Regions from separate parts of the Metabacillus sp. cB07 genome, predicted to be linked through region 1. Evidence: riboswitches for the same ligand, from Rfam matches in the RefSeq annotation. Region 1 holds a riboswitch; the other holds the start of a gene.
The links. A riboswitch is a leader RNA that binds a small molecule or an ion and turns the genes downstream of it on or off. The one in region 1 is predicted to bind S-adenosylmethionine.
Positions count from the first base shown of each region.

Region 2: another riboswitch for S-adenosylmethionine. It lies ahead of JOJ89_RS04800 (bifunctional homocysteine S-methyltransferase/methylenetetrahydrofolate reductase); the one in region 1 lies ahead of metK (methionine adenosyltransferase).

Region 1 covers NZ_CP069296.1:3,216,114-3,220,541, reverse strand. Annotated here, with positions in the region: gene pckA (phosphoenolpyruvate carboxykinase (ATP)) at 1-1,502, opposite strand, end outside; SAM riboswitch class I at 1,808-1,958, shown strand; gene metK (methionine adenosyltransferase) at 2,145-3,347, shown strand; gene asnB (asparagine synthase (glutamine-hydrolyzing)) at 4,148-4,428, shown strand, end outside.
Region 2 covers NZ_CP069296.1:962,709-967,136, forward strand. Annotated here, with positions in the region: gene metH (methionine synthase) at 1-801, opposite strand, end outside; gene JOJ89_RS04800 (bifunctional homocysteine S-methyltransferase/methylenetetrahydrofolate reductase) at 794-2,647, opposite strand; SAM riboswitch class I at 2,733-2,833, opposite strand; gene JOJ89_RS04805 (YajQ family cyclic di-GMP-binding protein) at 2,994-3,485, opposite strand; gene JOJ89_RS04810 (CvfB family protein) at 3,585-4,428, shown strand, end outside.

The DNA.
Region 1 (4,428 bases):
TGCGCCTTAGCGTTATAGGCTTCCGTGCTGTCCCATGTCTTCACCGGCTGGAGCACTTCATCAGGCACGCCCGGTACATGAATTGGAATTTGCAGGCCGAAGTTTGCATCGGTTACTGTCTCAACGCTGTCAAGCTCTCCTTCAAGGGCAGACTGTACCATTGCACGCGTATATTTAAGCTTCATACGCTGCCCTGTACCGTACTCACCGCCGGTCCATCCCGTGTTTACAAGGAACACATTGGCACCGTGCTCATCGATTTTGCGTCCGAGCATTTCCGCATAAACGGTAGCCGGAAGCGGAAGGAATGGCGAGCCAAAGCATGTTGAGAACGTAGCCTGCGGTGATGTAATGCCGCGCTCTGTTCCGGCAAGCTTGCTTGTATAGCCGCTAAGGAAATGGTACATTGCCTGTTCTTTCGTCAGTTTGCTGATTGGCGGCAGAACTCCGAATGCATCAGCTGTCAAAAAGACGATTGTATGAGGATGTCCGGCAATGCTCGGCATCACAATATTGTCCATTGCTTCAAGCGGGTAAGCTGCTCTTGTATTTTCAGTGAAGAATGTATCATCATAATCGGCCGCTCTTGTATCGTCATCTAGGACCACATTTTCCAAAACAGATCCAAATCGGATCGCATCAAAGATTTGCGGTTCTTTTTCTCTTGTGAGGTTGATGCACTTGGCATAACAGCCTCCCTCGATATTAAAAACACCCGCATTTGACCAGCCGTGCTCGTCATCGCCGATCAGTTTTCGTTTCGGGTCAGCAGAAAGCGTTGTCTTTCCTGTTCCTGAAAGTCCGAAGAAAAGGGCGACATCTCCCTCCTGGCCAACGTTAGCCGAGCAGTGCATCGGCAGAATGCCGCTCTCAGGCAGAAGGTAGTTCATAACAGAAAAAATCGATTTCTTCATTTCGCCTGCATATTCCGTACCGCCAATTAAAATCGTTCTTTTTTCAAAAGAGACAATAATGAATGTTTCGGAATTTGTTCCGTCAACAGCAGGGTCTGCTTTGAAATTCGGTGCAGAAACGATTGTAAATGGATTTGTATGCTGAACAAGCTCATCTGGACTTCCTGGCTGGATAAAAAGCTGCTGGGCAAACAAGTTGTGCCATGCAAACTCGTTTACAACCTGAATCGGAAGCCGGTATTTCGTATCAGCGCCTGCAAATCCTTTAAAAACAAATAGTTCATTGCGGTCTTTTAAGTATGAGAGAACTTTTAAGTACAGCTTTTCAAATGCCGCTTCAGAAAATGGCTGGTTCACAGATCCCCATTCAATTTTGTCTTCTGTGGATTTTTCGTTTACAATGAATTTATCCTTAGGTGAACGGCCTGTATATGTGCCTGTAGTCGCACGTACGGCTCCCGTTGATGTTAAAACGCCTTCTTTTCGCTCCAGAACCTTCTCAACAAGAACTGGAACCGATAAGTTATGAAATGCATTTTCCCCATTAAGTAATACTTCAAGCTCGTTTGTGATTTCGATTGAATTCATCCCATACCCATCCTTTACCTATATTTCGGATTTTTATCTATAGTTTCATCCTGCTCTTGTTAATTAGTATAACACATTAAAATAAATAGTCTATACTATTTAACTTATTCTACGTGCAAAATTACAAAATGGAACAAATTAAGCTTTGTTTTCCATGAAAATGATACATATATAATAGAAGTGTTTCGTACGCATCTTTTGGTGGAAAAGAAGAAGAGAGAGTAAAAAAAAGGAACATAAAAACCTTGTCATTTTTTGTTGACACCTGCATGAAAAGTGCGCTATCATATGACCTTGAACGGATTCTCTTATCCCGAGCTGGTGGAGGGACAGGCCCTGTGAAACCCAGCAACCTGCTTTACCGGAAAAATTCATTTCAGATCAGAATGCCCTGAGTGAATTTGAAAAGCAAAGGTGCTAACCTGATGCAAGGCGAAAGCCCTTGATCGATAAGAGCGAAAGGCTGCGAATTCAGTAAATAACCTTTCCTCGCGGGAAAGGATTTTTTATTTTTAATGATATTTTGCCTGAATGTACTCGTGGATTCTCCTAAAACATGCCAACTGAAATATTTTGCCGAATGGTCAAAATATGAAAGGGAATGAGTTCCGTATCATCTACCTTTTGAGGAGGAAAACTTTAATGACTAAACAACGTCGTCTGTTTACTTCAGAGTCAGTAACTGAAGGTCATCCTGATAAAATCTGCGACCAGATCTCTGATTCGATTCTCGATGCAATTCTTGAAAAAGATGCAAATGCCCGTGTAGCCTGCGAAACATCTGTAACAACAGGTCTTGTGCTTGTTGCCGGTGAAATCACAACTTCTACTTATGTAGACATTCCTAAAATTGTCCGTGAAACAGTTAAGGAAATTGGCTACACTCGTGCAAAATACGGTTTCGATGCTGAAACTTGTGCAGTACTTACTTCCATCGACGAGCAATCAGCTGACATCGCCATGGGTGTTGACCAGGCGCTTGAAGCCCGCGAAGGAAAAATGACTGACGAGCAAATCGATGCAATTGGTGCAGGTGACCAGGGTCTTATGTTCGGATATGCGAACAATGAAACGAAAGAGCTTATGCCTCTTCCAATTTCACTGGCTCACAAGCTTTCCCGCCGCCTGACTGAAGTGCGTAAAGAAGACATTCTTCCTTACCTTCGTCCGGATGGAAAAACTCAGGTAACGGTTGAATACGATGAAAATGACAAGCCTGTGCGCATTGACACAATTGTCATTTCAACTCAGCATCATCCTGAGATCTCACTTGAGCAAATTCAGCGCAATGTAAAAGAGCATGTCATTAACCCGGTTGTTCCGAAGGAATTAATTGATGAAGATACAAAGTATTTCATCAATCCGACTGGACGCTTTGTTATCGGCGGACCTCAAGGCGATGCTGGTCTGACTGGCCGCAAAATCATCGTTGACACTTATGGAGGCTACGCTCGCCACGGAGGCGGCGCATTCTCAGGCAAGGATCCTACAAAAGTTGACCGCTCAGCAGCATATGCAGCGCGCTACGTTGCCAAAAACATTGTAGCTGCAGGCCTTGCTGACAAGTGTGAAGTTCAGCTTGCTTACGCCATCGGTGTTGCACAGCCGGTTTCTATTGCAATTGACACATTTGAAACAGGTAAAGTAAAAGAAGATGTGCTGGTAGACGTTGTCCGCGAGAACTTCGACCTTCGTCCAGCAGGCATCATCAACATGCTGAACCTTCGCCGTCCAATTTACAAACAAACGGCTGCTTACGGTCACTTCGGCCGCAACGATCTTGACCTTCCATGGGAAAGAACGGACAAAGCTGAAGTGCTTAAAGAGCAAGCGTTAAACCGATAAAATCGATAAAAGATGGAATCTGCCTTTTGGCCGGTTTCATCTTTTTTTGTTTTGTGGAAAGAAAGTGTCTTATTGATTTTTAAAAGGCGGGAAATTGTGCCCTTCAGTCGGTGAAGAAGAAGCAGAAGGTCACAAAAACGGATGGGTTGTGCCCTTCAGTCGGTGAAGAAGAAGCTGAAGGTCACAAAAGCGGATGGATTGTGCCCTTCAGTCGGTGAAGAAGAAGCAGAAGGTCACAAAAGCGGATGGATAGTGCCCTTCAGTCGGTGGAGAAGGTGCTGAAGGTCACAAAAGCGGATGGATAGTGCCCTTCAGTCGGTGGAGAAGGTGCTGAAGGTCACAAAAGCGGATGGATTGTGCCCTTCACCTAGTGAAGAAGGAGCTGAAAGTAACAAAAGCGGATGGATTGTGCCCTTCACATAGTGAAGAAGAAGCTGAAGGTCACAAAAGCGGATGGATCGTGCCCTTCAGTCGGTGAAGAAGAAGCTGAAGGTCACAAAAGCGGATGGATCGTGCCCTTCAGTCGGTGAAGAAGAAGCTGAAGGTCACAAAAGCGGATGGGTTGTGCCCTTCAGTCGGTGGAGAGGAAGCTGAAGGTCACAAAAACGGATGGGTTGTGCCCTTCAGTCGGAGGAGCAGCATTTGAAGGGCACTAAACGGAACAACTCGTGCCAGCCAGATGGTGAAGAAGCTCCTGAAGGCTTTCCGTCAATTAAAAAAGTCCGTCTTTTTGTAAAATTATGCAACTTTCCGGCAGATTCTGTCGTTTCACAGACAGACAAGAAGCTGGAGGGAAAAAAATGTGCGGTTTTGCAGGTGTTGTTGATTACAGTCAATCAAAGAAAACGGAGTACAGAGAGCTTATAAAAAATGCGGGCAGGATGATACGGCACAGGGGTCCGGATGACAGCGGAATGTTTGAGGATGAGCACGTGATTTTTGCATTCAGAAGGCTGAGCATCATTGATGCAAAGGGAGGTCATCAGCCCATGCCCTATCAAAACGGCCGCTACCACATTGTGTTTAATGGAGAGATCTATAATTACGTGGAGCTTAGAAAACACTTGCTTTCAAAAGGAGC
Region 2 (4,428 bases), 1.9 Mb from region 1:
ACGCGGTGATTCATGGTATTTTCCTTCCTCATCAGGAAGGCCGGCATTCGGGTAACAGCTGACGGCTGTATGAGCCATTCCAGACAGCGTCCTGATATGGTCTGTCATAAACTCAGGTCCTGTCGCACAGTTCAGGCCGACAGAAAGAGGCTGCATATGTTCAAGAGAAATAAAGAAAGCTTCAATGTCCTGGCCGGCAAGAGTCGTGCCCATTGGCTCAATCGTGCCTGATACCATAAGGGGAATTTCTTTTCCGGTCTTCTCAAACGCACGCTTGATGCCTAAAAAGCCGGCTTTTACATTCAGCAGGTCCTGGCTCGTTTCAAGGAGAAGCAGATCGGCTCCGCCTGCAAGCAGTCCCAGTGTCTGTTCTTCATAGTTCTCAATCAGTTCGTCAAATGTGGCTCCTCCCGTAACAGAGAGCGTTTTTGTTGTCGGTCCCATTGAACCTGCTACAAAGCGGGGCCATTCGGGTGTTGAGTATTTTTCAGCTGCTCTTTTCGCAATTTCAGCCGCTTTTTTATTCAGTTCAAAGGCAAGGTGTCCAAGATCGTATTCATCCAGGACGATTTTCGTAGCCCCGAACGTATTTGTCTCAATAATATCTGCTTTTGCCTCAAGATAAGCTTCATGGATCGATTGAATGACCTCAGGTGCAGTTATAGTCAAATATTCGTTGCACCCTTCATAAGGTTCTCCGCCGAAGTCATCTGCAGAAAGATTGGCGTCCTGAATCATGGTGCCCATCGCCCCGTCAAGAACGAGGATTTTTTTCTCAAGCTGTTTTCTTATATCAGACATGCGTAATCTTCCTTTCGGTGGCCTCAGACTCTTTTTTATGGATATAATTCGTTAGTTCCACTGTCAGTTCATAATTCAAAAACGGTGTGATCAAGTAAATGCCGTTGAACAGATCAAACGCAGCATCAATCAGGTTTTTGGCAATGGCCAGACCCTCCTGATAGGATTTTTCCTTATCATCTCCGGCATTGGCCATTTTTTCACGGATGCTGTCAGAGAGGGTGATGCCAGGTATCTCATTATGAATAAATTCAGCATTCCGGCTGCTTGTGAGCGGCATAATGCCGATATAGACGGGTACAGTTAAGTGTTTTGTTTCTTCATAGACATCAATCAGCTGTTTTTCGGAATAGATCGGCTGGGAGATAAAATAATCAGCCCCGCACGCGATTTTTTTCTCGAGCCTTTTAACGGCTTTATCAAGATACTTTACATTTGGGTTAAAGGCGGCGGCTACAGAGAAGTTCGTCTTTTCGCCAAGCGGTTTTCCTGAGTAAGAAAGCCCGTCATTAAATTGCTTAATCAGACTGATCAAATCAAAGGAAGAAAGGTCATAAACAGAAGTTGCCCCCGGGAAATCCCCGATTTTGGACGGATCTCCTGTTATGGCTAAAACATCTGTTAAGCCAAGAGTGTGGAGCCCCATTAAATGTGACTGCAGTCCGATTAAGTTGCGGTCTCTGCAGGTGATATGAATCAGTGAGCGAATCCCGTGAGTCTGCTGGACAATGGATCCCATGGCTGCATTGCTGATTCTTGGTGAAGCAAGGGAATTATCCGCAAGTGTTAAGGCATCGATTCCAGCCTCCTGCAGGGCCTTTGCTCCTTTCAAAAATTTATCAATCCCGAGCTTCTTCGGCGGGTCAAGCTCTACAATGATGGAGCGTTTTTCTTTGACAATATCCTGCAGCGGAGGATACTTTCTCTCTGCAGCTGAGGCAATAGAGATTTCTTCTTTCCTTGCTTTCACCTTCTTTTCAGTCACCGGAGGCAGTCCTTTAAGAGCAGAAGCCATTGCCCTGATATGATCAGGAGTCGTTCCGCAGCAGCCTCCTATTAATCTCGCACCCTGGTTTCTAAAAGCAAGTGCGCTTTCAGCGAAGTATTTTTCACCGGATCCGTAAACAAGTCTGCCTTCCTCAATGGTCGGGAGGCTGCTGTTTGGATAAACGGACAGGAAGGCCTTTTCTGGAAGAGGAACTTCCTCCAGAGATGAGAGCATATGATACGGCCCAAGCCTGCAGTTCAGCCCGACAACATTCGCCCCGAGTTCCTCAAGCTGGGACAGACCGTCAGAAAGAGGAGTGCCGTCCTGGAGAACGCCGATTTCATGGAGGGAAATGTTCGTTATGATCGGCAAGTCAGTTTCTTTTCTTGCAATCTCGAGAACCGTCTTCATTTCTTCAAGATCATAATACGTTTCAAGCAGGAGGCCGTCCGGTTCTTCGTTCAGCAGAAGATAAAGCTGCTCCCTGAAATTTCGCCGCAGGTCTTCTGGCGAATAAGCCCCCTTTTTAAAAGCACGGACCCCGCCGATTGTGCCGAGAACATAAGCTGAGGTGCCTTCCGCAGCTTGCTTTGCAATTTGCACAGCCTTGCGGTTAATGGCGCGCACCTCATCTTCAAGCCCGTATCTGGACAGCTTGATATAATTGGCCCCGTACGTATTTGTCTGAATGACATCAGCGCCGGCATCAAGATACGCCTTATGAACATTCAGAATGTCATCCGGTTTTGACAGGTTCAGTTCTTCAAAACACCGGTCCACACCGTGGGAATAAAGCAAGGTGCCCATTGCTCCGTCCCCGATCAGAATTTTTGTCTGCAAGTCAGTTAAAAGTGCCAAAGCTATAAACCTCCTAAAATACAGCTGATAATGGAAAAAAGAAAAAAGCCTTCCAAGAAGAAGACTTTTGAGTATGCGCGGCTTCTTCTTATCGTCCGATGGATGCATCGCTGGAATTAGCACCTTGGATTGCGCCAGGTTGCTGAAGCTTCGACGGGCCAGTCCCTCAGCTTCTCTAGATAAGAATCAAAAATATGAAATTGGCTAAATGATATTATATCTAATTTACATGTTTTTTTCGGGAGATTCAAGTGCGAAAAGTAAAAGTTTTCTGAATTGATGAGGAATTCTTATCCCAGTCCGGATAAAAAAAGACCCAGCAGGAAAAACTGCTGGGTCCAAGCGTTTATCTGAAATTAATGAACTGAACATCGATCGGCAGATCCGCACCGCGGACAGCTGCAATCACCTGCTGCAGGTCGTCTTTGCTTTTGCCGGTAACACGGACTTGATCATCCTGAACCTGTGTTTTCACTTTAAGTCCTGCATTTTTTATGATCGCGTTAATCTTTTTCGCATTGTCCTTATCAATACCCTGGACAAGCTTTGCACGCTGGCGGATGGTCCCGCCTGATGCGCCTTCAATTTTTCCATAGTCAATATTGCGCGTCGCCACGTTGCGCTTGATCAGTTTTGAAATGAAAACATCCTTCAGCTGATCCATTTTAAACTCATCATCAGAAACTAAAACAAGCTCCTCTTTTTCAAGCGTAATGCTGCTTTTGCTTCCTTTAAAATCATAGCGTGTACCGATCTCTTTCATCGTCATCGTGATGGCATTTGTTACCTCAGGCATATCCACCTTCGACACAATATCAAACGAACTGTCCTTGGCCATAAGAATCCTCCCAAAAGTTTGTATTATCCTTAGATTATAGTAGAATGTACATGATATAACAACTAACGGCAGTTCAGCTGCAAAGGAAGGAACGAACAAATGAATCCCGGAACGTTTATGACGCTTAAAATAGATGAAAAAGTAGATTACGGATATTATTTAACAGATGGAGAAGACCGAGTGCTGCTTCACAAAACGGAAATCACTGAACCGATTGAAGAATTGGACGAGGTTGAAGTGTATCTGATTGTTGACCATGAAGACCGCCTAGCGGCAACGATGAAAAAGCCGACGATATCAGAAGACCGGTTCGGATGGGTGGAAGTAGTCAGTGTCAGGGAAGACATGGGGGCATTCGTCGACATTGGCCTTTCAAAAGATGCACTTGTCGACAACGATATTCTCCCGGCTTACGTCAGTGTATGGCCAAAAGAAGGCGACAAACTCTACTGTTCCCTGAAAGTGACGAAAAACGGAAGATTTTTCACAAAGCTTGCAACGGAAGATGTCATGCAGGAAAACATCGTCCCGGCTGAAGGAGTCCGGAACAATCAGGCCGTTACAGGAAGAGTCTACCGAATCATCATTGCAGGAACTTTCATCATAACTGAAGAAGGCTACAAAGGATTCATCCACTCCTCCCAGCGCAAAAGAGAGCCGCGTCTTGGCGAACTTGTAATAGGACGAGTTGTTGATGTGAAAGAAGATGGCACCCTTAACGTTTCTCTCCTTCCGTTCAAACATGAGGCATTGGATGAAGATGCACAAGTGATCTGCGATTACATGGAAGAAAGAGGAGGAGCCATGCCCTTCTTTGACAAGAGCGACCCGGATGACATCAAAGAACGCTTCAACATGAGCAAAGGTGCATTCAAGCGTGCGCTCGGCTCACTCATGAAAGCAGGCAAGGTTTATCAGGAAGACGGCTGGACCTATTTTAAAA